2 regions of the Actinoplanes sp. SE50/110 genome follow, and region 2 is predicted to be linked to the other one. Evidence: riboswitches for the same ligand, from Rfam matches in the RefSeq annotation. Region 2 holds a riboswitch; the other holds the start of a gene.

Region 1 (14,982 bases), 3.7 Mb from region 2:
CCGTCACCGGCCCACGAGGCGCACTGCGCGGTGCCGGCCGTCGGCAGGCCCGGGACCTGGATGGTCACCGTGTCCGGGGTGCGGCCGCCCTTGCTGTCCTCGGTGGCGACGAAGAACGCCGGCACCGGGTCGGGGGCCGGGGCGACGTTGGTGCCGGCGAGCATCCGGCAGGCGGTGTGGAAGTGGCCGCGGACGATGCCGTTCTGCAGCACGCTGGACTCGACGTAGTAACCGCCCTGGCCGGCCGCGAGGAAGCGGTCGCGGATCAGGTTGCGGGTGCTGACCTTGAGGGTGAAGGCGGTGTTCCGGTTGACCACGCGGGGCGCCTGGGTGATCAGCAGCGACGGGTTGTTGGCCGCCGAGCCGACCTCACCGAACTCGGTGGTGACGCAGCGGTCGCCCTTCTGGAAACCGTCGTGCCGGGCCAGCCTGCTCTTGTCGCAGTTGTTGGCGAGGATGCCCAGGTTGCTGCCGGGGGCCTGGTTGGCCGCGGCGGTGGTGGCGGCCGGGGCCGCGGCGCCGTTGAGGGTGCAGGCGGACAGGCCGGCCGCGTTCAGGTTGGGTTTCGGCGCGTTGCGGCCGATGGCCGTCTCGATCCGGCTGATGGTGGCGAAACGCTTGTCCTTCAGCGGGCCGAGGATGGCGTTCTGGATGAAGTTCGGGCCGCCCTGGCCCTTGGTGTCGACGATCCGTTTGTTGGCCTCGTCGATCTGTGTCTGCAGCAGGGCCAGGTTGCTCTTCACCTCGTTCTGGGCTTGCGCCGGGATGGCGACGTTGACCTTGACCTGGGGGCAGTTGACGGTGGGCGTGGACTCCGCGGCGGACGCGACCCCGAGGCCGATGCCGGCGAGGACCACCGCTACTCCCGTGACCGCGACGATCTGCCAGCGCCGCGACTTGCCGATTTCCGACGACCGATACATTGGCCTGCGCCTTCCCCGAGCAAAGAGGTACTTCGGCCTTCGATACGGGATCGCTCCCACAACGGATCAAAAGTTGGGAAGAGAAATGCTCGCCGCTCTGCTGTTCGCCGTCGCCGCGGTCGCCTTGGCGGCCGGTGTGCTGCTCGGATATCGACTCGGACGGGCCCAGTGCCGGGCTGCCGGACACCGGCATTCCGGCACCGGAACTCAGTAGCTGAGCGTCTCGGTCAGGGGCGGCCGGGCCGGCGGGGTCGCCGGCGACGGCGCCGGCCACCGCGACGCGCTGTCGCTCTCCTCCGGAGAGCTGATGGGGGCGACGCCCGAACCGGTCACCGAGAACGCGCCGTAGCGCCGGGCGGTACGCCCGGGCGGGGCCGGACCGCCCGGGCCGGCGTCTCAGGGACCCTCCGGTGGCCGGGCACGCGCCCGGGCCAGCCGGATCGCATGCCGCTCGACGAGCCCATGGGCGCGGCGCTGCGCCGTCGCCTGCCGGCGGGCGGCCCGCTCGGCCAGCTCGGCCCGCCGTCGCGCGGCGCGTTCCAGCATCTCGGGCATCCAGTCGGGCGCCGGGGACTCGGTCGTTGCGCGGTGTGCGGTGGTCATGGGGGGATCCTCCCGGCGGGGTACGACAGTTTCCGGTGCGGTGGCCCGGGCGGGCCGAGGGTGGCACACCAACCGGCGAAAGCCCCGCCACCCGGCGGGAAAATCCGTTTCGGTGCCGGCCGAAGCGCTGCCAGGATCCGCATCGCGCGTTGCACAAGCACGGGGACCGGCGAGCGACGAGTCAGCGCCGGCCCGGGACGAGGGAGGACTGCGAGGACCCCGGAGCGGCACCCCGCAAACCCCTGACCACCCGACCGGCTGTTGGGACCTGACCCACACCGCCCCGGCGCACCCCACCGGGGGGACTACGCTTAACGCCCTGTGAACTGGGCTTCGGCGTGGCGGCCCGGACGGTCGGTGAAATGACCGAAACCCAGGCCGACAAGGCCGAAACACGGAACGGAAGATGATGATCGACCAGGCCAAGGTTCGAGTCCTGCTGTTGGAAAGCATCCACCCCGATGCGGTGTCCCGGCTCGAGGCGGACGGCTTCGCCGTCGAGTCCGTGCCGAACGCGCTGGACGAGGCCGAGCTGGTCGAGCGCATCTCCGGGGTGCACCTGCTGGGCATCCGTTCGAAGACCAAGGTCACCGCGAAGGTGCTGGAGGCCGCCGACAAGCTGGTCGCGATCGGCGCGTTCTGCATCGGTACCGACCAGATCGACCTGACCACCGCCTCGTCGACCGGTGTCGCGGTGTTCAACGCCCCGTTCTCCAACACCCGCTCGGTGGTGGAGCTGGCGATCGCCGAGATCATCTCGCTGACCCGCCGGCTCACCGAGAAGAACTCGCTGATGCACGCCGGCATCTGGGACAAGTCGGCGGACGGCGCGCACGAGATCCGCGGCCGCCGGCTCGGCATCGTGGGGTACGGCAACATCGGCACCCAGCTGTCCGTGCTCGCGGAGAACCTGGGCATGTCGGTCTCGTTCTACGACACCGCCGACAAGCTGGCGCTGAGCAACGCGCACCGCTGCGCCAGTCTGGACGAGCTGCTGGAGTCCAGCGACGTGGTCACCCTGCACGTCGACGGCCGCCCGGGCAACGCCGGTTTCTTCGGCGCCGAGCAGTTCGCCAAGATGCGCCCGGGCAGCCTGTTCCTGAACCTGTCCCGCGGCATCGTGGTCGACCACCTGGCCCTGCGGGACGCGCTGCGCAGCGGGCACCTGGGCGGCGCCGCGGTCGACGTCTTCCCGAAGGAGCCGAAGGGCCGGGGTGACGAGTTCCTCTCCGAGCTGCGCGGCCTGCCGAACGTGATCCTCACCCCGCACATCGGCGGTTCGACCGAGGAGGCGCAGTCGGACATCGGCGGCTTCGTGGCGAACAAGTTGGCCAAGTTCCTCAGCGAGGGCAACACCACGCTGAGTGTGAACCTGCCCGGCGTGGTCCTGCCCGAGCAGCCCGGCCTGCACCGGATCGTGCACGTGCACGTCAACACCCCGGGCGTGCTGGCCCAAGTCAACCGGATCCTCGCGGAGCACAACGTGAACGTCGAGGGCCAGCTGCTGAGCACCCGCGGGGAGTACGGCTACCTGATCACCGACATCGGCAAGGGCTACAGCGAAGAGGTGCTGGAGCAGCTGCGCGGCATGGAGCAGACGGTCCGCCTGCGCGTGCTGTCCTGATACCGCTCCGACCGGGCCCTGCCGCGTGCGGGGCCCGGCCGGTCAGCCCGCCTCGACGCTGAGCAGCGTGACCGGGGCGACCGCGTTCACGTCATACCGTCCCACGGCGTTCCAGTCCTTCGGGGTCAGCGTGGACCCGGGCGCGACGTTGCGCAGGGTCCGCGTGCCCGCGGTGACGGTCGCCGCGCCGCCGCCCACCTTGACCCGGATCGGGGTGCCGGCCGGGGAGCGCAGGGTGAGTTCCTCGACCCCGCCGGTGATCTTCACGGGTACCGTCCCGGAGACCGCGGACAGGTCGAGCACGGCTCGCCGGGTGCCGCCGACCACCTCGATCCCGGTCACCTGACCCTGCCCGAGGTCCACGTCGCGTTCGGCGGCGTACCCGGAGAAGCGCAGTGACCAGCGGACCCGGGCGCTCAGCACGACATCCACTTCGCCGTCCGCGCCGGCGCCGGAGCGGGTCACCTGCAGGCGTACCGCGTCGCCGTCGACCTGCGGGCTGGGCAGCAGGGGCGAGTCGTCCGGGGTGCTGATCCGGAAGAGGTCGTCGCCGATGTCGGCGACGCTGAGCCGGGTCCGGTCGCTGGCCGCGAGCATCTCGAAGGACGCCGTGGACCGTCCGCCGAGCGGCGCGGTCACCATCCGGGACCCGCCGGGGCTGGTGGTGGCCGCGCTCAGGTGCAGGATCCGGGTGATCCGGGAATCCGGACCGGAGTAGAAGACCACCCCGGTCAGCGCGATGATCAGCACCGCGACGATACCGAGCACGGTCATCCCGGCGGTCACCACGGGGGAACGCCGGCGCGGGGGCCGCAGCGCGGCGGCCGCCGCCGCGGAGCGCGACGGGGTCCGCGGCACGCCCGGATTGTCCGACCGGACCATGCTCTCCCACGACCCGAAGTTGCTGTCCGGAATGGAGGGACGCGTCGCGGCCGCCTCCGGCGCCGCCCATCCCGCTGCCGCCGGCGAGGTCGGATCCGTCTCGGCGGCATTGCGGCGTACGATCGGCAGCCCGCCCGGGTCCACCGGACCCCCCGACCGGCCGCCGGCGTCGACCGCCGCGGGCCAGGAGCTCTGCTCCGCCGCGGGCCAGGAGCTCTGCTCCGCCGCGGGCCAGGAGCTCTGCTCCGCCGCGGGCCAGGAGCTCTGCTCCGCCGCGGGCCAGGAGCTCTGCTCCGCCGCGGGCCAGGACGCCGTCGAGGAGGAGGACGGGGAGGAGGCCCACGCGCCCTGAACCGGCGCGGCCGTCGTCCCGTCCGAGTCGGCCGTGTCACCGGACCCGCCCAGCGGCCGGTTCCCACTGATCGGCCCGGCGCTGAATCCGAACGAGGCCCGCCCCGGCCCGGCCGGCGAAGCCGGCCCGTATTCCGGTGCCGCGGGCGTCTCGCGCACCCGGTTCGTCGCCGCCGACGAGGACGAAGCCGCCGCCGACGAGGAAGAAGCCGCCACCGAGGACGAAGGCGCCACCGACGAGGAAGAAGAAGAAGAAGCCGCCACCGAGGACGAAGGCGCCGCCGACGAGGACGACGGCGGAACCGGGGCAGACGAAGCGGACGAGTCCGTGGAGAACGGCGAGCCGGACCCGGACGGGTCGGCGAAACCGGACGAGGACGACGGGTCGACCCACGCCGGCGACGGCCCCAAGTCCAACGAGGACCCGGTTCCCGCCGATGACCGGCCGGACGACGGCGCCGAGCTGGAGAAGGAGGGCGGCAGCGACGGCTCCGAAGGCGACGCCGCGTCGTCGGCCGCCGAGGTGCCGGGCGTGGCCGAGGACGAGGTCGCGAAGCCCGGGAACGTCTCGAACGGGGAGGGCGCCGCCCCCCGCCGATAGAGCCGATCCGGGTCCTTGGACCGCCGCCGCGGCAACTCCCCTGCTGACGGCGACGACTCGGGTGTTGACCCGTCGCTGGCGGTACGGTCCACGGCCGCTGTCCTTTCCCCTGCGGCGCCGTTACCGCGACGCCCGTGGGCGCCGTCACTCGGCGCCCGCAAAGGAATACGGAAAGCAGGCGTCCGCGGATGAGCCCGTTCGGTTATTTCACCGATGGTCCGGACGGACGAGACCGCGCCGGGTGGCGATCGCCACCGCTTCCAGCTGGGAGTGCGCGCCGAGCTTGGCCAGCACCGACTTCTGGTAGCCGCGGCAGGTGTGCACGCTGATGCCGAGCCGCCGGGCCACCGCCCGGGCGTCGAGCCCGGTGGCCATCAGCTGCAGCACCTCGTCCTCACGCGCGGTCAGCCCGCCCTCGCGGGTCACCGACACCGGCGGGGTGCTGCGCAGCAGCCGGGCCATGATGTCGGTGGAGACGGTCATCCCGCCGCCGTGCGCGGTCCGCAGCGCGTTGAGCACCTCGGCGAGCGCGCCGTTCTTGGAGATGTAGCCGGCCGCGCCGAAGGTGGTGGCCCGGCTGATCAGCCCCTGGTCCTCACGGGCCGTGAGGATCACCACACGCACGTCGGGTTGGCGGACCCGGATCAGCTGCGCGATGGCGATGCCGTCCGCATCGGACAGTTCCGGGTCGAGCAGGATGACGTCGGGTGACAGCTCGGACGCGAGGTGCAACGCCTCCTGGCCGGTCCGCGCGTGCCCCACCCACTGCAGGTCGGGCTGCCCGGCCAGGGCGTGTCCGAGCAGCTCGGCAAAGGTCTGGTGACCGTCGACGACGAGCACCCGGATCGCCTCGTCGTTCCCCATGTGCACCATCCTCCGTCAGCGGTCCGGCCCGGCGGGCCCCGCGCAGTCTAAGGACTACCCGCCATGTCGCCCGCCCTACCAACAGACGGCCGTTGTGCCACGGCGACGTCAGGTTGCCACCCGAGCGGTCGGGATGACCAGTCTTTCGGCCGAGGCGACCCCCCGCATTGGGGCTTGCCGACCGGCGGCGGGGGTCGCCACGATTCTGCATCATGTACGACATCCAGCTCTTCGGCCGCATCGAAGTTCGCACCCGGGGCATCCGCCTGGCGGGCGACGACTTCGGCGGTGACCGCCCGCGCCAGTTGCTCGCGCTGCTGGCGCTGCACGGCGAGCAGTCCCTTGTGGAGCTGTCCGACCTGCTCGGCGCACCGCCCGCCACGGTGAAGGCGGATCTCCGCGTGCTGCGGGACCGGCTGGAGCCGGGCGCCAGCGGCCGTGACTCGGTGGTCGTCGGCCGGCACGGGAGCTACCACCTGGACACCGAGCGCGTCCGGGTCGATGTCGCCACCTTCGAGAAGCTGCTGGCCGCCGCCGAGGGCCGCACCCCGGAGCGGGCCGCCCGCCCGCTGACCGCCGCGTCGTACGTGGCCGCCCGCCCGCTGCTGGAGGACGAGGACGCCGCCTGGGCCGCCGAGCTGCGGGCGAAGTACGACGCCAAGCGGCGACTCACCGCCACCGCCGCCTGATCGGGTAATTCCCGCGCACCGGGCGGCGGACGGGCGCACAATCGCCGGGTGCTCGACGCTCCGACCGCTCTGCTCCCGGTCCCGCTCGCCCCGGAGATCTCGCTCCACCTGGTCGACGCTCCGCTCGGCCTGTTCGATCTGACCGGCGGCGAGTTCCACAGCGACACCCCGCCGCCGTTCTGGGCGTTCGTCTGGGCCGGCGGCCAGGCCCTGGCCCGCTACCTGCTGGATCATCCCGCCGAGGCGGCCGGCCGCCGGGTGCTCGATCTGGCCACCGGCTCCGGGGTGGCGGCGATCGCCGCGGCCCGCTGCGGCGCCGCCGAGGTGGCCGCCTCCGACATCGATCCCGCCGCGGTCGCCGCCGCACACCGCAACGCCGCGGCCAACGCGCTCACCCTGGCTTCCGCGGTGTCCTCGCCCGATCTGGTGCTGGCCGGTGACGTCTATTACAGCCCGACGGTCGCCCCGCTGATCACCGCACAGTTGCGCGCCTTCCGCCGGGAAGGCGCCACGGTGCTGGTTGGGGACCCCGGGCGTGGGTATTTCCCGGAGAGACTCTTCACGCTCGTCACCGACTATGTGGTGCCGGTCCCGGAGAGCCTGGAGGAGACCGGTGAACTCCGCACCGGGGTGTGGCGGATGCGCTGAACCCCGCACGAAACCCGGATGCCTGATCCACGCAACAACTTGTACGCTACACGTATTGTCCCCGGCGCCCATGAGGACGGCAATCACGTGCAAGAACAGCAGAGCATCTCGAGCACCGCACGACTGTCCGACGAAATCATCCGGTTCATCCGGATGGGACAGCGTTTCCGAGGCATGCTCAAAACGGAGGATCTCGGCGCCGAGTTCTCCGCGTTGATGCTGCTGCTGCCCTTGCGGGCGATGGGCCCGATGCGGGTCACCGATCTGGCCGAGCTCAAACAGGCCGACCCGTCGACGATCAGCCGTCAGGTCGCCCAGCTGGTCAAGGCCGGCCTGGCCCGGCGGGAGGCCGATCCGGCGGACGGCCGGGCCTCCCGGCTGGCGGTCACCGAGACCGGCCAGGACGCCTGTGCGCGCCTGGGCGCCGCTCGCACCGCCCTGCTCGAACGCGCGCTGAACGACTGGCCGGCCGACCGGGTCGACACTTTCGTCCAGCTCTTCGAAGAATTCAACACGTCCGTCGAGGCGCTGCTGCGCACCGACCTCGGCGCACCACCACGGGAGAACGCGTGAGCCACCCCACCCCGACGGCCGCGAGACCGGCCGCGGAATTCACCCACCGGCAGATCCTCACGATCCTCGCCGGCCTGATGATGGGCATGTTCCTCGCCGCCCTGGATCAGACCATCATGGCCACGGCGACCCGGACCATCGCCGACGACCTCAACGGCTTCGACCTGCAGGCCTGGGCCACCACGGCCTTCCTGATCACCTCGACGATCTCCACCCCGCTGTACGGCAAGTTGTCCGACATCTACGGCCGTCGGCCGTTCTTCCTGTTCGCCATCGGCATCTTCATCGTCGGCTCGATGCTCTGCGGCCTCTCCCAGAACATGTACGAGCTGGCCGCCTTCCGGGCGATCCAGGGCATCGGCGCCGGCGGCCTGATGTCGCTGGCCCTGGCCATCATCGGTGACATCGTGCCGCCCCGTGAGCGCGCCAAATACCAGGGCTTCTTCCTGGCCGTCTTCGGCACCGCGAGCGTCCTCGGCCCGATCCTCGGCGGGTTCTTCGCCGGCGCCGACCAGCTGCTCTGGGTGGACGGCTGGCGCTGGGTGTTCTACCTGAACGTGCCGATCGGCATCGCCGCGATGGCGGTGGTCGCCAAGGTGCTGCACCTGCCGCACACCCGGGTCAACCACCGGATCGACTGGCCGGGCGCGGTCGCGCTGATCGTCGGTCTGGTGCCGCTGCTGACCGTGGCCGAGCAGGGGCGCACCTGGGGCTGGGACTCCGGCCGCTCGATCCTCTGCTACGTGATCGGCGTGGTCGGCCTGATCTCCTTCGTGATCGCCGAGCGGGCCTACAAGGACGAGGCGCTGCTGCCGTTGCGACTGTTCGGCAACCGCACGATCGCGGTCGGCACCGGGGCCAGTACGATCCTGGGCATCGCGATGTTCGGCGGTCTGATGACCGTCCCGCTGTACCTGCAGATCGTCAAGGGGTCCTCGGCCACCATGGCCGGCCTGCAGATGATCCCGTTCGTGTTCGGCATCATGTCCGGCTCGATCATCGCCGGTCAGCTGATCGCCCGGACCGGCCGCTACCGGATCTTCCCGATCCTCGGCAGCACCTTCATGGTCATCGCGCTGTTCCTGTTCTCCCTGGTCGGCGCGGACACGCCGCTGTGGCGCACCATGCTGATCATGGTGCTGATGGGCCTCGGCCTGGGCGGCAACATGCAGCCGATGATCACCGCGGTGCAGAACGCGGTCTCCCCGCGGGAGATCGGCGTCGCCACCGGCGCGGTCACCTTCTTCCGCTCGATGGGCGGCACGATGGGCACCGCGGTGTTCCTGTCGGTGCTGTTCAACGTGCTCCCGGGCAACATCAGGGACGCGTACGCGGACGCCGCGAAGAATCCGGAGTTCCTCAAGGCCGCGGCCGACCCGACCCAGCAGCAGCTGCTCAAGCAGGCGCAGGGCGGTGGCGGGCTGAGCGACACGTCGTTCATCAACAAGCTGACCGACGTGGTCGCGCACCCGTTCAAGGTGGGCTTCTCGGACAGCGTCCACGTGGTCTATCTGCTCGCCTTCGCAATCATGCTGGTCGGCCTGGTGATCGTCTTCTTCCTGCCGGAGATTCCGCTCGCCATGCGCTCCGCCCAGCAGCAGCGGGCCGATGACGCGGCGGCCCAGGGCGACGCCTCCGGCGCCGATCAGGGCACCGCGGGGGTCAAGGCCGGCACCGAAGGTTTCGCTCACTGACCCGACAGGTCACCGATTCGGGGGTACGCACGGCGCGCGCCGTTCGTACCCCCAATCGGTTTTGCCGTGGGGACGCTTAGGAACCACCGGTAGCGTGACCGCATGGCTGTTGTGAAGATCAACGCGATTGAGGTCCCCGAGGGCGCCGGCCCCGAGCTGGAGAAGCGGTTCGCCGCCCGGCACGGGGCGGTCGAGAACGAGCCCGGCTTCCTCGCCTTCGAACTGCTGCGCCCGGTCGCCGGCGACAACCGGTACTTCGTCTACACGAAGTGGGAGTCCGAGGAGGCCTTCCAGAACTGGTCGCAGGGCAGCGCCAAGGCTGCCCACGCCGGCGAGCGCGCCAAGCCGGTGGCCTCCGGCGCCTCCCTCCTCGAATTCGAGGTCATCCAGCACGTCACCAAGCAGGACTGAGGCGAGAAGTCAGGAGCGGTCGCGGGCAGCGGCAGCGGGCGGCTGACAGGTCAGCGCCGGTCGCGGGCAACAGCGGCGGGCGGATGACGGGTCAGGACTGGTAGCGGTCGCGGTCGCGGCAGCGGACGGGTGACGGGTGACGGGTCAGGACTGGTCGCGGTCGCGGGCAGCGGCGGCGACCAGCCGCTCGGCGACCGTGACCCGGTCCAGGCCGAGCCGCTGCGCGCTGTCGTGCAGGATCCGGTACGCCTCCTGCACGCCGCAGCCGCGCTGGGCAATGATCACGCCGACCGCCCGGTCGACCGCGGCGCCCTCGGTCAGTGCCTCCCGCCGGTGCAGCTCGCCGATCAGCACCTCGGCCTGGCCGGCCACCGCCATCACGGTGAGCAGCACCTCCGGCGCGACCGGACCGGGCGCGCCGAGCCCGACGGTGAGCGCGCCGACCGCGTGCCGGCGGACGTCGAGGGGAACCGACGCGACCGCCACGATGCCGTCCGCGCGGGCCGGGCCGGACAGCTCCGGCCAACGGTCGTCGGCCCCCAGATCCTCGCTGGTGACCAGGGTCCGGGTGCGGGCCGCCTCCAGCCCGGGACCGCTGCCGTCGGCGTACTGCCGCGCGTCGGACGTCTCGCCGGCGGACCCGGCGGCGGCGACGGTGATCGGTCCGCCCTCGCTGATCAGCGCGACCGAGCAGCGGACCGCACCGGGCAGTGCGGCGACGGTGAGCCCGGCCAGCCGGTCGAGTGCGGAGCGGACCGTGTCGGCGGTCAGCAGCCGGACGCTGACCTCGTGTAGCAGCCCGGCCAGCTCGACCGGGTGCGGCGCGGCGGCCGCCGCCGTGGAGGTGTGCCGGGGCCGCCGGCCGGCGACGAGCCTGCGGGCCTGGCCGGGCGGGGTGCCGCCACCCAGGGTGGCGCGCCGGCGGTTCCGGATGCCGCGCTGGGCGGCCGGTACGCGACGTTGCGGTACTGACACTCGACGGATACTGCCATGTCGATCCGCGTTCGGCTCGTTACGGTGCCCCGATCGGGGGGTCTTGCCCGTTTAAACCCACTCGGCCCCGAACGTGGAAAAAGACGCGTCCCCGGGGGGCTCCCCGGGGACGCGCGAGACGTTAGATGCCGGTGTGCAGGTCGCCTCGCGGCGAGTGGCTCAGCACGGCTCCAGCCGAACGGTATTCCGTGCAGGCGATGGGTGAGGCCCGGGGACACTGGGCACACCGGCATCCGTTCACAACCTTCGGCACCCGCCCATGATTCCGGGAGCCCTTGTGACCTGAATAACACCGCGGACGTTTGTCCGGCCCGGCGCCGGGTACCGATCCGCCGTGACCGAATCCGAGGAAAACCTACGCCTGGCCGCGTTCCTGGACGGCGCGTACCGCGCCGAGGAACGGATGAGCAGCGGCGATCTGCAGCGGCGGGCGATCGCCGAGGACCTGCCGGCGAGCCTGCTCACCCGGGTGGACGCGCTGCCCGAGGGCGAATACCTGCAGGACGAGGCCGCCGAGGCACTCAGCGCCCCGGCGATCTGATCACTCGGCCCGCTCCTTGGCGATGCTGTAGGCCATCTGCAGGAAGTCCGAGACAGCGGTCGCGGTGAACGCGGTGGCCACCAGCCGGGTCAGCCGGGGCGCCAGGACCAGCCCGCCGGTCAGGCCGGTGGCGATCCAGGCGGCCAGGCAGAACGGGCAGGTGATCAGCTCACCGATGCCGTGCCGCACCGGGCTGCCCTCGTCGCGCACCTCCTCGTTGAGCTCGGCCGCCCCGGCGGGCTCGGTGTACCGGGTGAACGGCGCCCGCAGCGGGCTGGTCACCGAGTCCTTGGCGATCAGCCGGCTGATCTTGTGGGTGGCAATCGAGAGCAGCACCACGTCGGTCATGGCCGGGCGTTCCGGCACCGGCTTACCGGTCAGCTTGGCGGCCGCCGCGAGGCTGGCCGCGAGCGTGCCGAAGGCGCCCATCGCCACCAGGTAGCCGCCCAGCGGCCGGTGGTCGTGCGGGGCGTAAGCGCGGGCCACCTCGGCGACCCGGGCCTGCAGGCTGGACATCGTGGGGGGTCCTTTCAAGCTGGTCAGAAGCCGGGCGGGTCCAGAACCGGGGTGGGGGAGACACGAGCGGGTCAGAAGGCCTGGGTCAGCCGCTCCGGGTCGACCTCACGACCGGGGAAGCGCGCCATGTACTCGGTCTCCAGCTCCGCGGTGCGCCGGAAATGGTTGTCCAGCGCCGCGTCCGGCCCGTGCCGCAGGGTCTGCAGCCGGGTCCGGTAGAGGCTGGTCAACTCCCGGAAGAGGTCGTCGTCGGCGAGTCCGGCCGGGTCGATCCCGGTGTCGGTGCCGGTCTCGGGTCGCGCTGTCGTCATGGTGCACCTCCAGCGATGCGGGCGAACGGGGACAACCGGTGGCTTGCCCGCGCGGGTCCGCGCCAAACCCGCCGGTAGGCTCGGGGGCATGAAAGGGCTGTGGTCTCCGGCGTGGATCGCCCGCCACCTGCTGGCGCTGATCCTCACCGCGGGCTGCCTCGGCCTGGGCTGGTGGCAGTACAGCCGGGCCACCGGCGGCAACTCGCTCAGCTGGGGCTACATGTTCGAGTGGCCGGTCTTCGCGGGTTTCGTGGTGTTCATCTGGGTCCGCGAGATCCAGTTGTTCCGCAAGCCGCGGGACACCGGGGCGGAGGCCGAGCCGGCCGAGCCGGAGCGGGTTCCGGGCGCCCCGGTCGCCGTGGGCCGGCCGGTGCGGGTCGCGGTCCGGCCCGCCGAGGCGGTGGCGGCCGACCCGGAGCTGGACGCCTACAACGACTATCTGACCTGGCTCGCCGAGCACCCCGGCGCCCGCCCGGCCGACTACCCCGGCCGCATCATCAAGTAGTAGAAGCTCGAAGGAGACCCCCGTGCGCGGCGCGCTCACCCGTTACCGGATCATTGCCTGGATCGTCGGCGTGTTCCTGGTCGTTCTCGTACTGGTCGGCATGCCGCTGAAGTACTTCGGCGACAACGACACGGTGGTCGCGGTGATCGGCCCGCTGCACGGTTTCCTCTACATGATCTATCTGCTGTTCAGTTTCGACCTGTCCCGCCGGGCCCGGTGGCCCTTCGGCCGGATGATCCTGGTGATGCTGGCCGGCACCATCCCGTTCTTCTCGTTCTGGGCGGAGCGTCAGGTGACCCGGCACTGGATGACTGAAGTAGCGTGGGAACCGGCCGTCAAATAACGCAGCGCGCGGGTCGAATAACAGCCCGTTATCGGGATTAAGTTCGCAAGACCGGCTATTCGCAGATTTCACGCGCGGAGGACTTGATTTTGTTTTCTGCGCCGATAAGTTGATGCGGTTGGTTCGGTCCGCAGCCACAAACCCTCCGGGTGGCGCCGGCCAACGCCGCTGAATCTCACGAGCCGGGGACCCATCTTTCCGGGGTGAATCCGCCACGCGCGGTAGGACGCCTCTTCCGAGTCCGAACCCGTCAGCTAACCCGGTAAGCGGCCATGAGCGGAAGAAAGGCCCCCTGACCAGTGCCACTCCCCCGTACCAGGCTCCGGGCGCTGGTGGTCGCGCTGACCGCGCTGGCGATCACCACGTCGGGCGCTACCGCCGCGCACGCGGCCCCGTCCAAGGACGAGCTGAAGAAGCAGATCGAGGCGGCTTCCAACAAGCTGGACGACGTCACCGAGGCGTACAACAAGACCCGCATCGACCTGAAGGCGACGCAGACCGACGCGGCCAAGCTCACCGCGTCCCTCAAGCCGGCCGAGGCGGCGAAGAACCAGGCCGTCACGAAGGTGAACGCGATCGCCGCGTCGTCGTACATGACCGGCCGGGTCGGCCCGATGACCCTGATCCTCGGCGGCAACCAGCATGACCTGCTGGAGCGGCTGAGCTACCTGGACCAGCTCAGCAAGTCCAACCAGGCGCAGATCGACAACTACACCGAGGTCAGCCGGACCTACACGTCTCGGCAGGCCGAGCTCAAGGCCACCGAGCAGAAGCAGGCGCTGCAGCTCAAGGAGCTGGACGCGCAGAAGGCCAAGTACACCAAGGATCTGCAGAAGCTGACCGCGACGCAGAAGGAACTGTACGGCAAGCCGACGCAGAGCTCCGGCTCGTGGACCGGCCCGATCCCGAAGGGCTCCGGTGACGCCGGGGTGGCGGTCGCCTTCGCGTACAAGCAGATCGGCAAGCCGTACGGTTTCGGGGACGAGGGTCCCAACTCGTACGACTGCTCGGGTCTGACCAAGGCCGCCTGGGCCGCGGCCGGGCACTCGCTGCCACACAGCGCGTCCGAGCAGCGATACGCCAGTGGTGTCACCTACATCAAGGCGGGCACCGCGGGGTTCGTCCCCAAGCAGGGTGACCTGGTGTTCTATCGCGACGGTGGCCACGTCGCGCTGTACGTCGGCAGCGGCATGGTCATCGACGCACCGCACGGTGGCGCCGACGTGACCCGCCGCACGATCAACATCATGCCCGTACAGGGATACGGCCGGATCTCGTAACACCGCGCACAGCGAGAAGGCCGGCACCCGCTCTCGGGGTGCCGGCCTTCTCTCGTCGTATCAGGGTCAGGCGGCCTGCAGGCCCTCGGCCCGGGCCAGCTCACGCAGCCGGCCGAGCGCCTGGATCTCCAGCTGCCGGATCCGCTCCCGGCTGAGCGAGAAGCGCGACGCCACCTCGGTCAGCGAGTGCTCCCGACCGTCCTCCAGTCCGTACCGCGCCCGCATGATGCCTGCCGACCGGTCGTCCAGGTGGTTGAGCAGCCCCTCGATCCGCTGCCGCTCCAGGGCGCTAAGCACGATCTCCTCGGGCGACGGCGCGTCGCTGTCGGCGACCAGGTCGCCCAGGTTGGTGTCGCCGTCGTCGCCGACCGGAGTGTCCAGGGACACGGTGTCCTGGGCCCAGCGGGTGAGCTCGTTGACCCGCTCGACGGTGACGCCGAGAGCCGCCGCGATCTGCTCCGGCTCCGGGTCGCCGCCGAGCTCACGGACCAGCTGGCGGGTCACGTTGCGCATCCGGTTGACGTCCTCGACCAGGTGCACCGGCAGGCGGACGGTCCGCTCCTGCTGGGCGATGGCCCGGCTGATCGCCTGACGCACCCACCACGTCGCGTACGTGGAGAACTTGTAGCC
Region 2 (14,982 bases):
CGAAGGTTCGCAGAAATGCTGGCCGAACCCTGCGATGAAGCGCGCGACGTCGCAGGCGCCATCGCCCGCCTCGCCTCGACGATCGCCACCGATGCTCGTGCGGCGGAGGCCACATCCGACGCGACCGTCTCGCCCGGCATCGTAGATCCAGATCCCCTCGTGGAGATCGACCTTGCCAAAAGCCGGCGAGTCGACACCTGGCAGATCATCAGGCATTTCGGCGCCGCGTGCGAGATGTACAGCGGACCAGGTCGGCCCACCATCTGGCAGGCAGGCTCTGACGGATGGTGGAACCGTGTCGGGCTGCTCGCAGATCGGGACAAGTGGCTGACAGCAACTGCCCTGGGGGATGGGACGGATCAGCGTTGACAACACCGGTGCTTGTCTTCGATCTAGGCGGAACGTGGTTTCGAGTCGGCCTTTCGCACATCGACGGAAGCGTCACTCTGCTGGGCAGGTATCCTGCCATCAGTCGTGCGACACATCCGGAACTGCCGGTGGCCGAACTGCAGCAACGAATGGTCTCGTTCATCGTCGACGAATGTGTCCGACATGCGTCGACTGACGTGGGAATCTCCATCGGCGCCGCAGTCAACGGTCACACCGGCCTGGTCCTGAGCAGCGCGCCCCTGTGGGGGCCCGGTACCTGGGAGCTGCCGCTGACGCAGAAGCTGTGTGAAGCGCTTCCCGCGGTTCGGTACTCGGTGGTCAACGACGTTTCGGCACAGGCACTGTCGCTGCTGGACGAAACGGCCTCAAGTGACTCCATGGCGGCAGCGCTCACCGTCAGCTCCGGCATCGCATACCGCACGATAGATCTCGCCTCCGGCCATATCCCTCTCGATCCCGACCACGGGGTTCAAGGCGAGATCGGGCACCTGCCGAGCGCTTTCCCTTGGCGTGGGACCTATCTCAGCGCCGTGTGCGAATGCGGCGTTCAGGACCATGTGAGCGCGTTTTCCTCCGGCCGGGCGATCGAGCAGTTGTTGCCTCGACTGGCTGGACCCGACTGGAACATCGCCGCCTTCGGGGAAGCGTGTCGAAGCGGTGACGCACTGGCCCTGGAGCTGCTTGACGCCTTCACTCTCCCGCTCAGCACGGTCCTGCTGTATCAGGCCACGCTGAATCCACAGGTTCGGCACACGGTACTGCTCGGCGGCGTAGTCGACGAACTCGGCGAAATCTACCGGGACAGCGTTCTGAAGAACCTTGCACGGCTGGGGTTGTACGAGGTCACGTCCCGTGACTCTGGATATTTTGATCGACGTATCAAAATCGGAAATGGCGACGGACTCGAGGCATTGAAAGGGGCGGGGTTATACGCCCGAAGGAACGGGAGGGCGATTCAATGAAAACCTGGGACGTCAAGTACACCCATGAGGTGAGCTATCGGGTGGCCGTCACGAGCGACGTGTTCTCGCCGCGCAACGAGGCCTTGGCGGACGCCGCCGGCCTCCGCGGCGACGCGCGCCGACTCGTTGTGGTTGACGCGAATGTGCAAGACCTTTGGGGAGAGCAGATCCGGGCATATTTCTCCGCGCGAGGAGTTGCTGCCACGGTCTTCCGCATGCAGGCGGGAGAGGATGCGAAGACCAGCGCGACGGCACTTGCCGTCGCAGCGGCCGCGGACGAGGTCGGCATCAGGCGTCGGGATCCCATCATCGCGGTCGGTGGGGGGGGTCGTGACCGACACCGTGGGTCTGGCGGCGAGCCTCTACCGCCGAGGAACCCCATATGTCCGGATTCCGACCACGCTGGTCGGGATGATCGACGCTGCCATCGGAGCGAAGACCGGCATCAACGTGGGTGAGCACAAGAATCGCCTCGGAACGTACTACCCGGCTACGAACACGTTGGTAGACCCCCAGTTCCTCCGAACGTTGCCGGCTCGGCATGTGCGCAATGGCATGGCCGAGATCATCAAGATGGCGATCGTGAAGGAGCCCGTCCTGTTCAAGCTTCTCGAAAGCGATCCAGAGGGTTTGATCGCCGCGCAGTTGGTCAGCGATGACGGCCAAGAGATCATGAACCGAGCCATCACCAGTATGCTGGAGGAGCTCGAGCCGAATCTCTGGGAGAACGAGCTGCGACGACTCGTCGATTTCGGTCATACCTTCAGCCCGCGGCTGGAGATGTGCGCCAAACCTCCACTGCTGCACGGCGAAGCTGTTGCCATCGACATGGCACTTTGCTGCGCACTGGCATACGGACGCGGTCTGATCTCGGCCACCGACGTGAAGCGCATACTGAACCTGCTGCACCGGTACTCCCTTCCGATCACGCACCCGACATGCGATGTCGACCTACTTCAGGAAGGTCTTGAAGAGTCGACCCGGCACCGAAACGGTAATCAGTACTGCCCGCTTCCCGTCGGCATCGGCGCCGCCGAATTCGTTGAGGGTGTGACCAATGCCGAGCTCGCGCGCGCGGGCGAGTTGCTCGCCATGTTCGCCCAGGCGGAAGAGGCCCAGGTATGACCGGCGACGGACGGCATGAGAACGCAGCGCTTGTCCGCGAAAACGGAGGCTTAACCCTGCGATTCGCTGGCTCGTGCAATCCTGAAGCGATTCAGATCCTCCGAGCCGGCGTATGCGGAACAGACCTGCAGATACTACGGAATGCGCGGCCCGACGCTGCCCGGATCCTTGGTCATGAAGGGCTCGGAATACTCCCGGACGAGCGACGCTACGTCTTGTTCAATCCGGTTGACCCCGATGACCAGGATCGCATCCTCGGGCACAGCTACGATGGTATCCACCAGCGTTATCTCGATGCCCCGGGGAGGCCGCCTCTGGTGTCGGCTGCGCCGAACCTGCCTGCCGATCTAGCCGTCCTCGTGGAACCGCTGGCGGCAGTGCTTTATGGGTGGGAACTCGCGGCACCCCGCTCCTCGGTAGGGATCTGGGGCGCTGGCACGACCGGAGTGCTTGTCGCCCTGGTCGCAGAGATTCGTGGCGTCCGTGCTCACCTAATTCATCGCCGTACCGACCGGCTGGCCTTTCTGCGCTCCACTGTGCAGCTGCTGTCCACACAGACGTCGACGAAGTTGGATCAACGTCGTGCGGCCCGCCTTGACGGTGCGTTCATCTGCCTACCGAGAGAAGGTGCTCACGGCGCGCTGGCCGACGCATTGGACGCTGTCGGGGACAACGCCACGATTGACCTACTGGGCGGGTTCGGCACCAACGACCGGCACCCCGACCTGCCCGGTGTGGATCTGGGTCAGATCCGCCGATCCAACGTGTGTGGCTCGCCGGTACTCGGCGCTGTGACCCCTGCACGGACTCGTGGTGGTAAGCAGGTGTCGCTTACCGGCCATCGAGGAACGTCAGCGGCACACATGGCTGAGGCTCAGGACCTGCTCATCGAACACGCCGAACGGTTCGGCGCATTGATTACACACGTGCTCGCACTGGACGTCGCAGGCCTCGAAGTCGAGCGCATGGCTCGTGGCGGGACGCGCCCAAGCGGCCGCGCCGAGTACATCAAGGTGGCAATTGATCCGACGATGCCCGACGGCTCTCGTCGGAGGCCAGACTGGACAACGACCATCGAGGATTTGAAGTAGGTGGCATGACGACACCTGCCAGTAAGCCGAGCGAACGGCTCTGCTGCACCGATAGGTGACATCTGAGTACAGCGCGTTCGGCCTGAGCGCCGGGTTGCTCACCGTGGACATGTTCGGTGTCGCTGCTGTGCTTGCAATCGCCGCGGGCCTATGTGTCTTCCGGCGGGCGGTCGTCAGGTCGCCACCCGGGCGGCCCCGGTTAGGGCGACGGCGACCGGCCGATCGGCCGAAATCGCCGGACCGGCGGTTGGCCTGTCGTAGCGGACCGGAGGATCGCTACGAGGTGACGCAGACCAGCGGCTCAAATTTCCTCGTGTTCCCTTTCACAGATCAATATCAGCTTTCCGTTACTGTATGTACACAGCGGGCGTTGGATATTCCGGCACCGGCCTTCTAAAAGCACCTAACACGATCTGTTGAATCGATGTTCATCAGCGTTGCGGAGTGAGGATCAGTCTCGTTCCGGTCTTCGTGAGCAAGGCCTGGGTCGTCGATGACGAGTTGTGGAAGCTGATCGAGCCGGTGCTGCCTGCTTGGCCAGCGAGGGCGCCGGGACCGCGGCCGGTGCCGGACCGGCTGTGCTTGCAGGGCATCCTGTTCGTCCTGCACACCGGGATCGGCTGGGAGGACCTGCCGCAGGAGCTCGGGTTCGGCTCGGGGATGACCTGCTGGCGCAGGCTGCAGCGGTGGACCGAGGCAGGCGTGTTCGACCAGGTCCACCAGATACTGCTGGACAAGCTGAACGCGGCGAACCGGATCGACTGGTCGAGAGCGGCGATTGACGCCAGTCACATCGACGCTAAAAAGGGGGTGCCGGGACAGGCCCGTCGCCGGTCAACCGGGGCAAGCCCGGCTCCAAGCACCACCTGATCTGCGACGGCAACGGCACCCCGATCTACGTGCTGACCAGCGGCGCGAACGTACCTGACATCAAACGTGCCCTGGATCTGCTCGACTGCTACCCGCCGATCGCCGGCAGGCTGGGCCGGCCTCGGCGCCGGTTCGCGGCGCTGCTGGCTGACAAGGCCTACAGCAGTGCGGCGTTCCGCCAGGCCTGCCGTGAACGTGGCACCGAACCCCTCATCCCCAAACCGAAGGCCACCGGGATCAAGGGCCTCGGCAAGCTCCGGTACGTCGTCGAGCAGACCTTCGCTCTGCTGCATCAGTTCCGCCGATTGGCTGTTCGCTGGGAGCGCCGCCTCGACATCCACGACGGCTTCGTCAGCCTTGCCTGCGTCCTGATCTGCTGGCGCAGATTGATCAATTGGACCGATCAGAGATCGTGTTAGGAGTTTTAAATCAGGCAGCCATGACCGCAACATTCACTCAACGTGACCGACCGGATTCCGGAACAACCCGGTGGGCTGGGCTATTAAGGAAGAGCGGCGGGCACGTGCTCGCCGGTCGTGTCGATCGGACCACGCCGAGCCCTGCCCCGGTCCGGCCGCACGAACCCGCATGACGAGTCATGAGGCAATCGGGGGCAGGGACGGGGGAACCATCATCGGTCCTCGACCGGCACGCCGTACTGCGGCGCCCGGGACGTGAGGACCTTGGGGTGAAGCCGCCAGTGTGCGGCCGGGCAACCTTCGCGCCCGAATCCGACAGCTAACCTCGCAGGCGTGCCGGAGGGATTCCTTCACCGTGCGCGTAAGCACTTCGAGCCGACCCGCCCGTACCCTGGGAGCCGGCACTATCGCCCTGTCCGTGGGTCTCGGTCTTCTCACCGGTCTCCTCGACACACCGCAGTCGGCCTCCGCCGCGACCAGGTCGCCGGCCGTCACCACCACGCAGGTGTTCTCACAGACAAGCGTGCCATTCAGCCAGAGCGGCCTCACCCTCAAGGCGGTGGCGTCCCAGTCCAAGGCGGCAGTGTCCCGGGCGGCCGCGAACCGGATCATGATCGAAGCGGCCAAGCACAAGGGCAAGCTGTACAAGTTCGGCGCCGCCGGGCCCAAGCGGTTCGACTGCTCGGGCTACACCATGTACGTCTACAAGAAGGCGGCGGGCAAGAAGCTGCCGCACAAGGCGAACCTGCAGCAGCGGTACGGCAAGGCCATCGCCAAGTCCCGGGCCCGCCCCGGTGACCTGATCATCATCCGTGACGGCTCGTACGGCACGCACGCCGGCATCTACGCCGGTGGCGGCATGATGTGGGCCGCCCCGCGGGCCGGCAAGACGGTCACCAAGCAGAAGATCTGGAGTAGGAACTACGTGGTCCGGCGCCTGGTCTGAGTCGGTCCACCCGGCTGCCTGCGCTTCGCGTCCGGGCATCACACAGCGCCGCCTGCACCCGTCTCGGTCGGGCGCAGGCGGCGCTGTCGTACGACCTGATTCGTGATGCTGGTGAGTCCGCGCTCAGCGCAAGGGGATGTCGGTGGTGTCGTGGGCCGGCCTGGGGCCGTGGATGCGTCGCTGGTCGGGGTTGATCGCCACGTCGTTGATGCTGGCTTCGCGACGACTCATGTATCCATGCTCGTCGAATTCCCACTGTTCGTTGCCGTAGCTGCGCCACCATTGGCCGCTGGGGTCGTGCCATTCGTACTGGAACCGCACGGCGATGCGGTTGTCGTGGAAGGCCCAAAGTTGCTTGCGCAGGGCGTAGTCCAGTTCGCGTCTCCACTTATGGGTCAGGAACGCTTCAATCTCGGCGCGGCCGGTCAGAAAGGTGTCGCGGTTGCGCCACATGCTGTCGGGGGTGTACGCGGCGGCGACGCGTCGGGGGTCACGGGTGTTCCAGGCGTCCTCGGCGGCCTGGACTTTGGCGCGGGCGGTGTCGACAGTGAAGGGTGGCAGCGGATGCCGTGGGGGTTGCGGCGTGCTGGATGGGTCTCTGGTCATGAGGTCTCCTGGGACGGGTGCTGCTGGAAGCGGTTTCGGCGAACCATGTCGCGCAGGGCGTCATTCTCCGCCTGGAGCTGGGTGAGCTGGTCACGGATCGGCGCGAGAGCGTCGTGCAGTTCGGCTTCGTTCCAGCGTGGCGTGATGTGTTGCGGGCAGTTCCAGTCGTAGCTGTGGACCTCGACGGTGATGAGCCGTTCCACCACGCCGGGCGTGCGGAGGGTGCCGAACCTGCCGGCGAGGTGGGCCGGCATGCCGTCGCGGATGTCGTGGACGGTTGCCGTTCCCAGGATCTTGAGTCGTCGACGGTGGGCGTAGTCCATCAGGAACAGGGACACCCGCGGTGAGCAGCCCAGGTTGCCGACGGACAGGTACTGCCGGTTACCGCGAACGTCGGCCCAGGCCAGGACGCTGTGCCCGGCGACCGGGTCAAGCGGGTGCAGGAAGCCCGGTGGGCCGCCGCGGTACTGCAGGTAGGGCCAGCCGTCGGTGTTGACGGTGGCGAGGTAGAAGCCGTCGCGGGCGGTGATGAACGTGATCTCGTCGGCGCCGAGCAGGGCGTCGGTGTCCCAGCCGGCGATCATGCGCTCGATGGCGGCACGGCTGCCGTAGCGCTGTTGGGCGGCGGCAACCGGCGCGGTCGTCAGGTGCTGAAGGTAGTGGTGCGGCATCGTCGGCGTCCCCTCGGGCCGTTCAGATACGCGGCGCCCGGCAGCCGCGGAGCGGGTCGTGCCGGCGCGGCGCGTCCGGTCAGATCAGGGTGCGGGTGAGGAGGAGGCACCGACACGGTCACCATCCGCGGTCCGGCCAGCTGTCCGGCATCCTCCACCCCTAACCACTGAAATAGGTTTTAGTGGTTAGAAGCTAGATCGCTTTCGTCTTACCTGTCAACTGCACTACGCCGGTAAGATGGATGAGTGACGGCACGACCATTGACCGGCGAACCGCTGGCCCTGGACCTGGTGAACACTGAGTGGGTCGACCATGGCCGCACGGTGGACCTCTTCGACGAGCCCGGCGGACTGCTGGCATGGCTCCACGAGCAGCACCTGACCGGCAACCACACCACCGTCGCGGCACCCCTGCGACAGGCCCGATCGGCGCTGCGGCAAGCTCTTGAACAACCCGACGAGCACGCCGAACAGCAGCTCAACGCGATCCTGGCGCGCGGCGTCGTGCGGTACACGCTGCACCAGGGCGCCGTGCGTGAGGGCTCGGACGTCGACGCCGACTGGTCTGCCGCCTGGCACGCCGTCCGTAATTACCTAGACCTGATACGCCAGGATCCCACCCGGATCCGGCGCTGCGCCCACCCCGCCTGTGTCCTCTACTTCTTTGACATCTCCCGCAACGGCACCCGCCGCTGGTGCTCCATGGACGGCTGCGGCAGCCGCGCCAAAGCCGCCCGTCACTACCAACGCCACCGGACAACACCCGGCTGACCCCTCGGCCACGCCCTCCGGATAACGCCATGCCACGTCTTGGACAAGACCTCAACCTGCCCCCCGACGGATACGCGACCGGGTCCAAGATTCACCGCCTGGAGTACCCGCGCAAGGCCGCATGACGAGGAAGCTAGCTTTCAGCGCCCCAGACCTGCAGGCTGCCGCCAGTGTCCAGGCCGCTGCGAGTGAGAACGCTGCCGTTGGTGGCCTGATAGGTGGTGAGGGTTCCGGTCTGCGGGTTGGTGATCAGAAGCCGGGATCCGGACCACACGGCCGGCATGTCGTCCTGAGTGTCTTGCCGGTGGACAGGTCGTGGCGTTCCAGCCGGTAGCGGGTTGTGCCTGCGGCGGTGCCGTCGATCGCGGGACACGGCGGCTGGTTCAGCGATTCGGTGACGGCCCAGCCGCCGGTCAGCGCAGTGTCGGGGAACCAATCGCTGGCCGGCGCGACGGTCCGCGGTCGGTCGGCATGCGCGGGGTCCAAGGCAACCAACCGTCCTGCGCGCAGACCGGCGATGGTGTGTGCGGCGAGCTGCCGCACCTTGGTCATGGCGAGCGGGTCCGCGCTGGTACCGCCCGTGTCTTGCTCGGTGACCTGTCGGACGGTGCCGGTGGTGGTGTCATCGAGCACCTCGACGACACCACCACGGTTCACCACGATGCCGTGAGGTGCGCCGGCCAAGGTTGCTACCGGGCCACCGGCCTGCCCGCAGGCGGCGGACAACGCGGCCGCAGAGCCAACCGTGAGCATGGTCCGGACGTAAGACTTAGGGCGACGTCTCATCGGCATGAAGGCCTTCCCTTACGACTTGGAGGCACGAACATTTGTGGTGGGTCCCGGCCGGCCTCGACCCGGATCCGCGGGCGTCGCCAGTGCACGTAGTCGCAGACAGCGGCATACGAGATGCCTTCCATCTCCTCCTCGGCCAGCAGCCGATCATAGATCCGCTTCACCGTGCGCCGTTGTTTGCGCGGTGCATCGAATTCGGTCAACGGCATGACGTCGATCGCCGGTTTGAACGGGTCCAACCGCGACTTACGCGGCGGCAACTTTCTCCGCGGTGCCGGCCAGGCCGAACTCGGCGCTTCGCGAACTGTCCGCCGGTGCCCGCCGTGTTTGGCCGCGAGCGACCGGATCGACAGCCCTTCCAGCCGCGAGTCCGGGCGGACGGCCGCGGCCCATGGCAGGCTCGCTCACGTCGGAGCAAACCGATCCCCTCACCGCTCCGCCGCGGGGTGGGCCAAGACTCGGCTCTGGCGCCGAAAGCGTGATTGATCTAGGAGTTCAGTATCCGTGGCACCTCGCCACCACTTCCCGTGCTGCGTTCGCCGCGCTGTGGGTGGATGGTCCAGACTACGTGGATGGGTGATCACTTGGCGGACGCTGAGCCGCAGCTCGCGGAACTCACGGATCACCAGCGAAGACTACGAAGACGCTTCCTGCAGTCACGGGTTGTTTCCGTGCCTCAACCGTGGCGGCCCGCGAAGACGCCGTGCACCTCGGTCGGGGGCCTGCAGGGCGTCGGCTTCGCCGCGGACCCGGCCAGCCGCAGGGATCTATTGCTGGTGACCTCCTCCGACGGGCACGGCTTGTTCGATGCCGTCAGCGGGCAGAAGCTGGCTCGAGACCGGGACCTCGACCCCGGCGTGCCCTGCCCGGACGGAGACCTGTGCTGTCCTGGGCTGGGTCCGATCGCGGCGACGTCTGTGCGGATCGCCGGATTGCACGGCGGCGGGTTGCACACCGGCACCCGTGACGGCTGGCTGATCGACGTCGTCAGTCCCGACTGGCCGAACCAGCGTGTTCTGCTCTCCTACAGGAGTGACCCCTTCAGCGGCGAGGAGGGCGCCACGTGGTGGCACATTTTCCACTCGAGATTTTCGGAGCTTCGAGCGGCCGGCTTCTCGCCCTCCGGTAGCACCTTGGTGGTCGCCACCAGCAGCGACATCACCGTCTGGACGAGGGAGCGGCCGCCAGTCGCCTGAACTCGACCACCCAACGGGACGCCTCGGCGGAGCAGGCCGAATCGAGCCTCTCGTACATCTGCCGTCACACAGTCGCGCGAGAGCTGAGTTCGAGCACCAGATGCTCGGGACTTTCCACCGATGTGCCCTCAGCGCTCCTGGCACGCTTGCTTGATGAGTGCATGCTGACCGTATGACCGACGGCGTCTGGATCGTAGTTGCGGTCGCGCTGCCGTCATTGATCGCGGTGGCCGCTCAGCCTGTTATTGCTGCGACGGCGAGCCGCGGGAACACGGCCGGCCGAAGAGGTCAGCGCCCGACGCGGGGACAAGGCCATCCGCGCGTTGGACCGTCGCCGTCGTAAGGCCGCCCGTGGTGACCTGAGGGGTAAGGGTGGGGGCGGCGACTTCAAGACGGCGTCGGATGCCGCGTTCGCGTCCGACACCACGATGGGTGCGTAGCCGTACCGATGCCGCAGACAAGGCGTGGGATGACGTCGACACCTCAGGCGCTCGCCCGCGTCTTCGGCGAGCTGGACCACCACGCGAACGGCTCGTCGCCTGGTCGCCGGGCATCGCGGTCAAATACCCGCAGACCCTCGACGGCCTGCTGCGGGTGCTGCCCGCCGGCATGGAACTGCCGCCCTCGACAGCGAGGCGGGCGCCGACCAGCTGCAGGGGCCCTTACCCGGTGGTTCAGCGCCCTGGCGCCGCCCTGTTCCGCCTCGACGTGCAGCTGCTCGAGAAGATCCTGTGGCGAGTGCTCTACGGCGCCGCCGTCCGCGCCGAGGAGATCCTCACCCCTCGACATCGGCGACCTCGAACTGCCCAACAAACGCGCCAAGGTGCACGGCAAAGGCGGCCGCATCGAATGGGTCCGCGTTGAGTGGATCAGTGAGCCTTTTTCATCGTGCGTAGCGGCCGGCTTCGACATGGTGCAGGACGCGAGGATGGCCTGCACAATCGCGGTCGCGCGGCGCGGGCAGCAGCGCAGCTTGGCCAAGATCTTCCAGGTCTTGAGCGTGGCGATCGCCCGCTCGCCGCGGGCGCGGATCTTCGCGTGTGCCCGGTTGACCGCCTTCTGCCGGCGTGACAGCTTCGGCCGGAATCGGCGCCGCTTGAACGGAGTGCGCACGCTGCCGCGAGCGCTCTGATAGCCCTAATGGAGTCAGAGCGGCCAGGAGCATGGGATTCAGCTGCTCCATCAGGGCGATCACCGTCTCGGGCGCCCGAGACGCCAGCTGGTCCGCGGCCCGCTGAACGGAGACGCCTGCCAGCTCCCGCCACAGCTGCTCCAACACCTCTTGGTCCGGGGCCGTACTGAATCCTGGGCGGCCGGGTCCGAGGCGTTGGCGGCAGCCGGTGATGCTTCGAGGGCTTCCCGGAGCTCCTCGACGGTCCAGCCGTCGGAGGCCAGCATCCCGGCGACCTAGTGAGCGAGGGACGCGACGCGGCCGCGGGCGCGCTTGCGCTGCGCTTCGGTGTCGCAGAGCTTCCAGGGCAGCGCGTCGACGACGAGGTCGGCTTTGGGCAGGTGGCCCTTGATGTCCGGTGGGCGAGATCCCCGGTGGTGAGGTTTGTCGCCCGCATGGACTCGGTGTCCTGGGGCCGGTTCCGTCGTTGGCGTAGACGTCAGACCCCCCCGATAGCAAGGACGTGAAATGAGCATTTGGCAGAGTTCCCTCGAAGGCGGCAGCGGATGTCTCGACCTCGGTCGCGGTTTGTTCGGCGGCGGGGACACGAGCATCGGCCCCGGGCAGCAGCACAACGGAGGATGGGGTGGCGCCGATGACTGCGGCGACGACGCCGACGGCGACCACGGCTGGGTCGGTCACGGCGGCCACCCGGGCCAGGGCAGCTTCGACGACTGCGACCCGGGCCGGGGCAGCTCCGACGACTGCGACCCGGGCCGGGGCGGCAACGGTTCGATGGGCCACGACCACCACATGATCCCGTTCTGCCACTGACGACGTGCGCTGACAGCCGGCGGCAACGGGCCGCCGGCTGCCGGCCGGGCACCGGCACTTGACGGAGGCTGCGATGACCCCGCCGAGCGGCCTGAGCATTCAGGACGACCTTCTGGACGTGATCCAGAAGGTGCTGCAGGGAGCCGCCGCCAACCTACGCCCCGATCTGGAACGCCGGATGCGCCTGGCCGCCGCGGAGCTGGCCGGCGGGGGCTCCACGATGATCGTCGCGGAAGCGGTGATGGACGCCCTGCAGTTGCTGGAAGTCGATCTTCGGAGCCGGCGTGCGGCGATGGCCGACCCCCGCCGCCGGGCGTGCCTCGCCTTCGAGGCGCGTGACGACGAGGGCCGCCTTCGCGCGTTTCAGGCACAAGCCGGCAAATGGCCACGGGCACTCAGCGACGCGTTGTCGGCGACCATGTCGGACATCGAGTTCGCCGTGCACAACTGGTTGCGAGCCCTGCTCGATGAGGGCATCGCGGTGATCGAGTCACAAGGGCTGGCCGGCGCCGACCTCGACGGCTGGCTGCGACAGCGCCTCGTGGTCGAGACCGAAGCGGTACATCGGGCGTTGCACGTGGCCGCGCGCGAGATCGGCGAGCGGGTCGCCGCCTCGATCGGGGTGAGCGAGGCCGTGCCGCCGGTGCATCTCGACCTCGAACCGCCGGCGGAGCTGGTCGCCCACATCCGCCGCGGCCCACGGGTGCTGTCTGAGCGGCAGACGATGGCCACCCGTCTGGTCGGCGTACTCATGCCAGCCTACAGCGGCATCATGATCGCCCTCATCGTTCCCCGGTTCCTCGGCCTCGCGATGCCGTACTGGCTGTCCACGGCCGTTGCGGCGTCCGGTGCGATCGCCTTGGGCGGGACCGCCCTAGCCGGGGAGAAGCAGCGGCAGCGCAGCCGGCGCAACAGCGAGAGCGCCGCCGAGCTGAGGTCGCTCATCGACACCTTCCGGATGGCCGTCGGCAAGCGGGCACGCGACGGGATCCGCGCCATCGAGCGGCAGATGCAGGCCGGGTTGAGCGAGGCGGTGACCGACCAGTCCCAGCGGCTGCTCGCAGTCGCCGAGGCGTCGCGACGTTCGGCTCAGGCGGGCGAGCAGCCGGAGCAGGCCCTGGCCGCCATCGATATCGACCTCGCTTTCATCGGCGAGCTGCGAGAACGTACCCGACAACTCAGCCCTCCCCGCCAAGCGCTGCCCGCGCCCGGTGAGCAGACGATGGCCCTCGACGCCGTAGCACTCCCCAGCGCCTCGGGATCGCCCAGCCACCCCTGTCCCGCGCGACCAGCCGGCTCGAACGGCGGCTCGGCGTCACCCTGCTCGACCGCGACCACCACGGCGCCCGGCTGACCAAGGCCGGCGCGGTGGTAATGCCTGTCGGCGGAGATGGTAGCGCCGTCGCCTCGGTGCCCCAACCGAGTGCTGGCCGCGCGTCGAAAGCCCCCACCACCATCGGTGGGGTCTTCGTCAGTCGCATTCCCGGCATGGCCGTTCCACCAGCTACGACGTCGAATTTCTCGACATCCTCGATGTGGCCGACCTGGGCGCGCTGCCCAAAGGCCGCGCCGTGGTGCTGGCCTCCGGATCCGTGCCGACCCTGGTGCGCACCCTGCCGTGGATGAGCGGCCCGCACGCCGCGGCGGTCACCGCGTCGATCCGGGCCCACGACCCGGCCGCCGAGGACACGATCGCCGAGGCCCTGGAGTCGCTGCGCGAGGTCGAGCAACAGGAGGCGACCGCCGGCACCCCATGGACCTGCGCACCTACCTACGGCCGCTGCGGGCCGCCGTCGGCCGACCACCGGCGCCACGTCGGCCGCCGAAACCCGTCAGCTGACCAGCTGGCTGCTCACCCACCCCGACCGACTCGCTGAAGACGACCGCGAACAACTCGCACGAGCGCGCGGTGCCTGCCCACATCTGGACGCCCTGGCCACCCACGTCTCGGCGTTCGCCGAGATCTTGACCGCCCGAGACGGGCAGAGGCTCAACGACTGGATCGCCGCGGTCGTAGCCGACGACCAGCCTGACCTGCGATCCTTCACCGCCGGCCTGCGCCGTGACCACGACGCCGTCGTGAACGGGCTGACCATGACCTACAGCTCCGGAGTAGTCGAAGGGCACGTCAACCGCATCAAGATGATCAAGCGCCAGATGTACGGTCGCGCCAACCTCGATCTGCTACGCAAACGAATCCTTCTCGCCTAACGGGTCAATCCCGATCACGAAAAGTAGGTCAGATCCAGTTTTCACGCGCCGCCGACAGGATGCGCTGGCGAAAGCGAAAGCAGCCCGCGACGAGATCTGCCAGCTCACCGCAACCAGCATGCTGGGGCGTGACCGTGGACGCACCGATGATCCACCGTGAGGGCGAGATCCCCTGGATCCGAAACCTGATCTCTCGCTGCCGCGAATCGGAGACGGCACCCTTCCTGAAGCAACTCGGCTCGGTATGGGCGCAGCACACGGTCCACGCCGACGAGCCGATCGCAAAGCCGACAAGAACGGACACGACTGGACCCGCTGGGAAGTCAGCCTGCGCGTCCGTGAGCACCCACAGATTTCAGCCCGATTTCCGGCATAGCCCGACACCACCGGGTTCGCACATGGAGGAATGATGACCTTTCGTGACAAGTCCGTGATCCGACAACAGTCGAGTGACGACATCGATACGTTTCGTGGTGTGAAGAGTTCAGCGCCGACCACCGGCGAAGCCACCAACGCGGACTCTTCCACGTCCGTGGATGTGCCAACTACCTCACCCTCGGACGGCTTGAGCCGCGACCTCGCGCCGCCGTACGTTGCGCCGATGACCACCAGCGCCAGCTCTGTCATCACCGCCATCAACACCCGACGGCCGGGCCTGAAGCCCGCAAAACAGCACATGCTGATGTTTTTTATGCAGGGCCACCACCTTGCCTGGCGCGACCGGGCCCTGTTCGACGAGCCCATGCACGCCACCGAACGAGCCGTTGAGATCGACGCCAGCGCGGACAGCGCTGAGCCTCAGATCACGGACGAAGCAGCCCTGAACACCATCGGGTACGTCATCGCCCGGTACAGCGCACTGTCACCAGCCGACCTACGCACCCTCATCCAGGCATCGCAGCCGTGGCAGACAGCCACCAAACCGGGCTCCGAATCCCGCATCGAGTGGGCGCTCCTGCGCGACTGGTTCCAGCGCCCGGACGAGAC

Evidence for each region. A riboswitch is a leader RNA that binds a small molecule or an ion and turns the genes downstream of it on or off. The one in region 2 is predicted to bind cyclic di-AMP.
Region 1: it holds a riboswitch for cyclic di-AMP, as region 2 does, so the genes downstream of both, ACSP50_RS05870 (NlpC/P60 family protein) here and ACSP50_RS44330 (C40 family peptidase) in region 2, are expected to answer to the same signal.

The regions. Positions count from the first base shown of each region.
Region 1 covers NZ_LT827010.1:1,320,237-1,335,218, reverse strand. Annotated here, with positions in the region: gene ACSP50_RS05960 (hypothetical protein) at 1-923, opposite strand, end outside; gene ACSP50_RS44555 (hypothetical protein) at 1,009-1,137, shown strand; gene ACSP50_RS05955 (hypothetical protein) at 1,320-1,526, opposite strand; gene serA (phosphoglycerate dehydrogenase) at 1,933-3,150, shown strand; gene ACSP50_RS05945 (hypothetical protein) at 3,193-3,924, opposite strand; gene ACSP50_RS05940 (hypothetical protein) at 3,890-4,384, shown strand; gene ACSP50_RS05935 (hypothetical protein) at 4,418-4,984, shown strand; gene ACSP50_RS05930 (response regulator transcription factor) at 5,192-5,848, opposite strand; gene ACSP50_RS05925 (hypothetical protein) at 6,061-6,537, shown strand; gene ACSP50_RS05920 (methyltransferase) at 6,586-7,185, shown strand; gene ACSP50_RS05915 (MarR family winged helix-turn-helix transcriptional regulator) at 7,360-7,758, shown strand; gene ACSP50_RS05910 (MDR family MFS transporter) at 7,755-9,452, shown strand; gene ACSP50_RS05905 (antibiotic biosynthesis monooxygenase) at 9,555-9,863, shown strand; gene ACSP50_RS05900 (GAF and ANTAR domain-containing protein) at 10,008-10,838, opposite strand; gene ACSP50_RS05895 (hypothetical protein) at 11,191-11,397, shown strand; gene ACSP50_RS05890 (DUF1360 domain-containing protein) at 11,398-11,913, opposite strand; gene ACSP50_RS05885 (DUF6158 family protein) at 11,985-12,224, opposite strand; gene ACSP50_RS05880 (hypothetical protein) at 12,313-12,729, shown strand; gene ACSP50_RS05875 (DUF3817 domain-containing protein) at 12,752-13,072, shown strand; cyclic di-AMP (ydaO/yuaA leader) riboswitch at 13,229-13,356, shown strand; gene ACSP50_RS05870 (NlpC/P60 family protein) at 13,372-14,352, shown strand; gene ACSP50_RS05865 (RNA polymerase sigma factor RpoD/SigA) at 14,419-14,982, opposite strand, start outside.
Region 2 covers NZ_LT827010.1:6,886,515-6,901,496, forward strand. Annotated here, with positions in the region: gene ACSP50_RS42620 (hypothetical protein) at 1-369, shown strand, start outside; gene ACSP50_RS30725 (ROK family protein) at 366-1,352, shown strand; gene ACSP50_RS30730 (sedoheptulose 7-phosphate cyclase) at 1,683-2,477, shown strand; gene ACSP50_RS30735 (zinc-binding dehydrogenase) at 2,474-3,568, shown strand; one part of gene ACSP50_RS30740 (IS5 family transposase) at 4,040-4,370, shown strand; one part of gene ACSP50_RS30740 (IS5 family transposase) at 4,370-4,857, shown strand; cyclic di-AMP (ydaO/yuaA leader) riboswitch at 5,030-5,206, shown strand; gene ACSP50_RS44330 (C40 family peptidase) at 5,276-5,803, shown strand; gene ACSP50_RS30750 (nuclear transport factor 2 family protein) at 5,927-6,409, opposite strand; gene ACSP50_RS30755 (pyridoxamine 5'-phosphate oxidase family protein) at 6,406-7,080, opposite strand; gene ACSP50_RS30760 (CGNR zinc finger domain-containing protein) at 7,327-7,851, shown strand; gene ACSP50_RS30765 (hypothetical protein) at 8,101-8,604, opposite strand; gene ACSP50_RS42630 (hypothetical protein) at 8,634-8,882, opposite strand; gene ACSP50_RS30770 (hypothetical protein) at 9,216-9,839, shown strand; partial or broken gene ACSP50_RS30775 (transposase family protein) at 10,723-10,976, opposite strand; gene ACSP50_RS30785 (hypothetical protein) at 11,479-11,784, shown strand; gene ACSP50_RS45230 (hypothetical protein) at 11,858-13,138, shown strand; gene ACSP50_RS45235 (LysR family transcriptional regulator) at 13,060-13,410, shown strand; gene ACSP50_RS43585 (hypothetical protein) at 13,320-13,661, shown strand; gene ACSP50_RS30800 (transposase) at 13,633-13,995, shown strand; gene ACSP50_RS42640 (hypothetical protein) at 14,024-14,299, opposite strand; gene ACSP50_RS30805 (Panacea domain-containing protein) at 14,405-14,982, shown strand, end outside.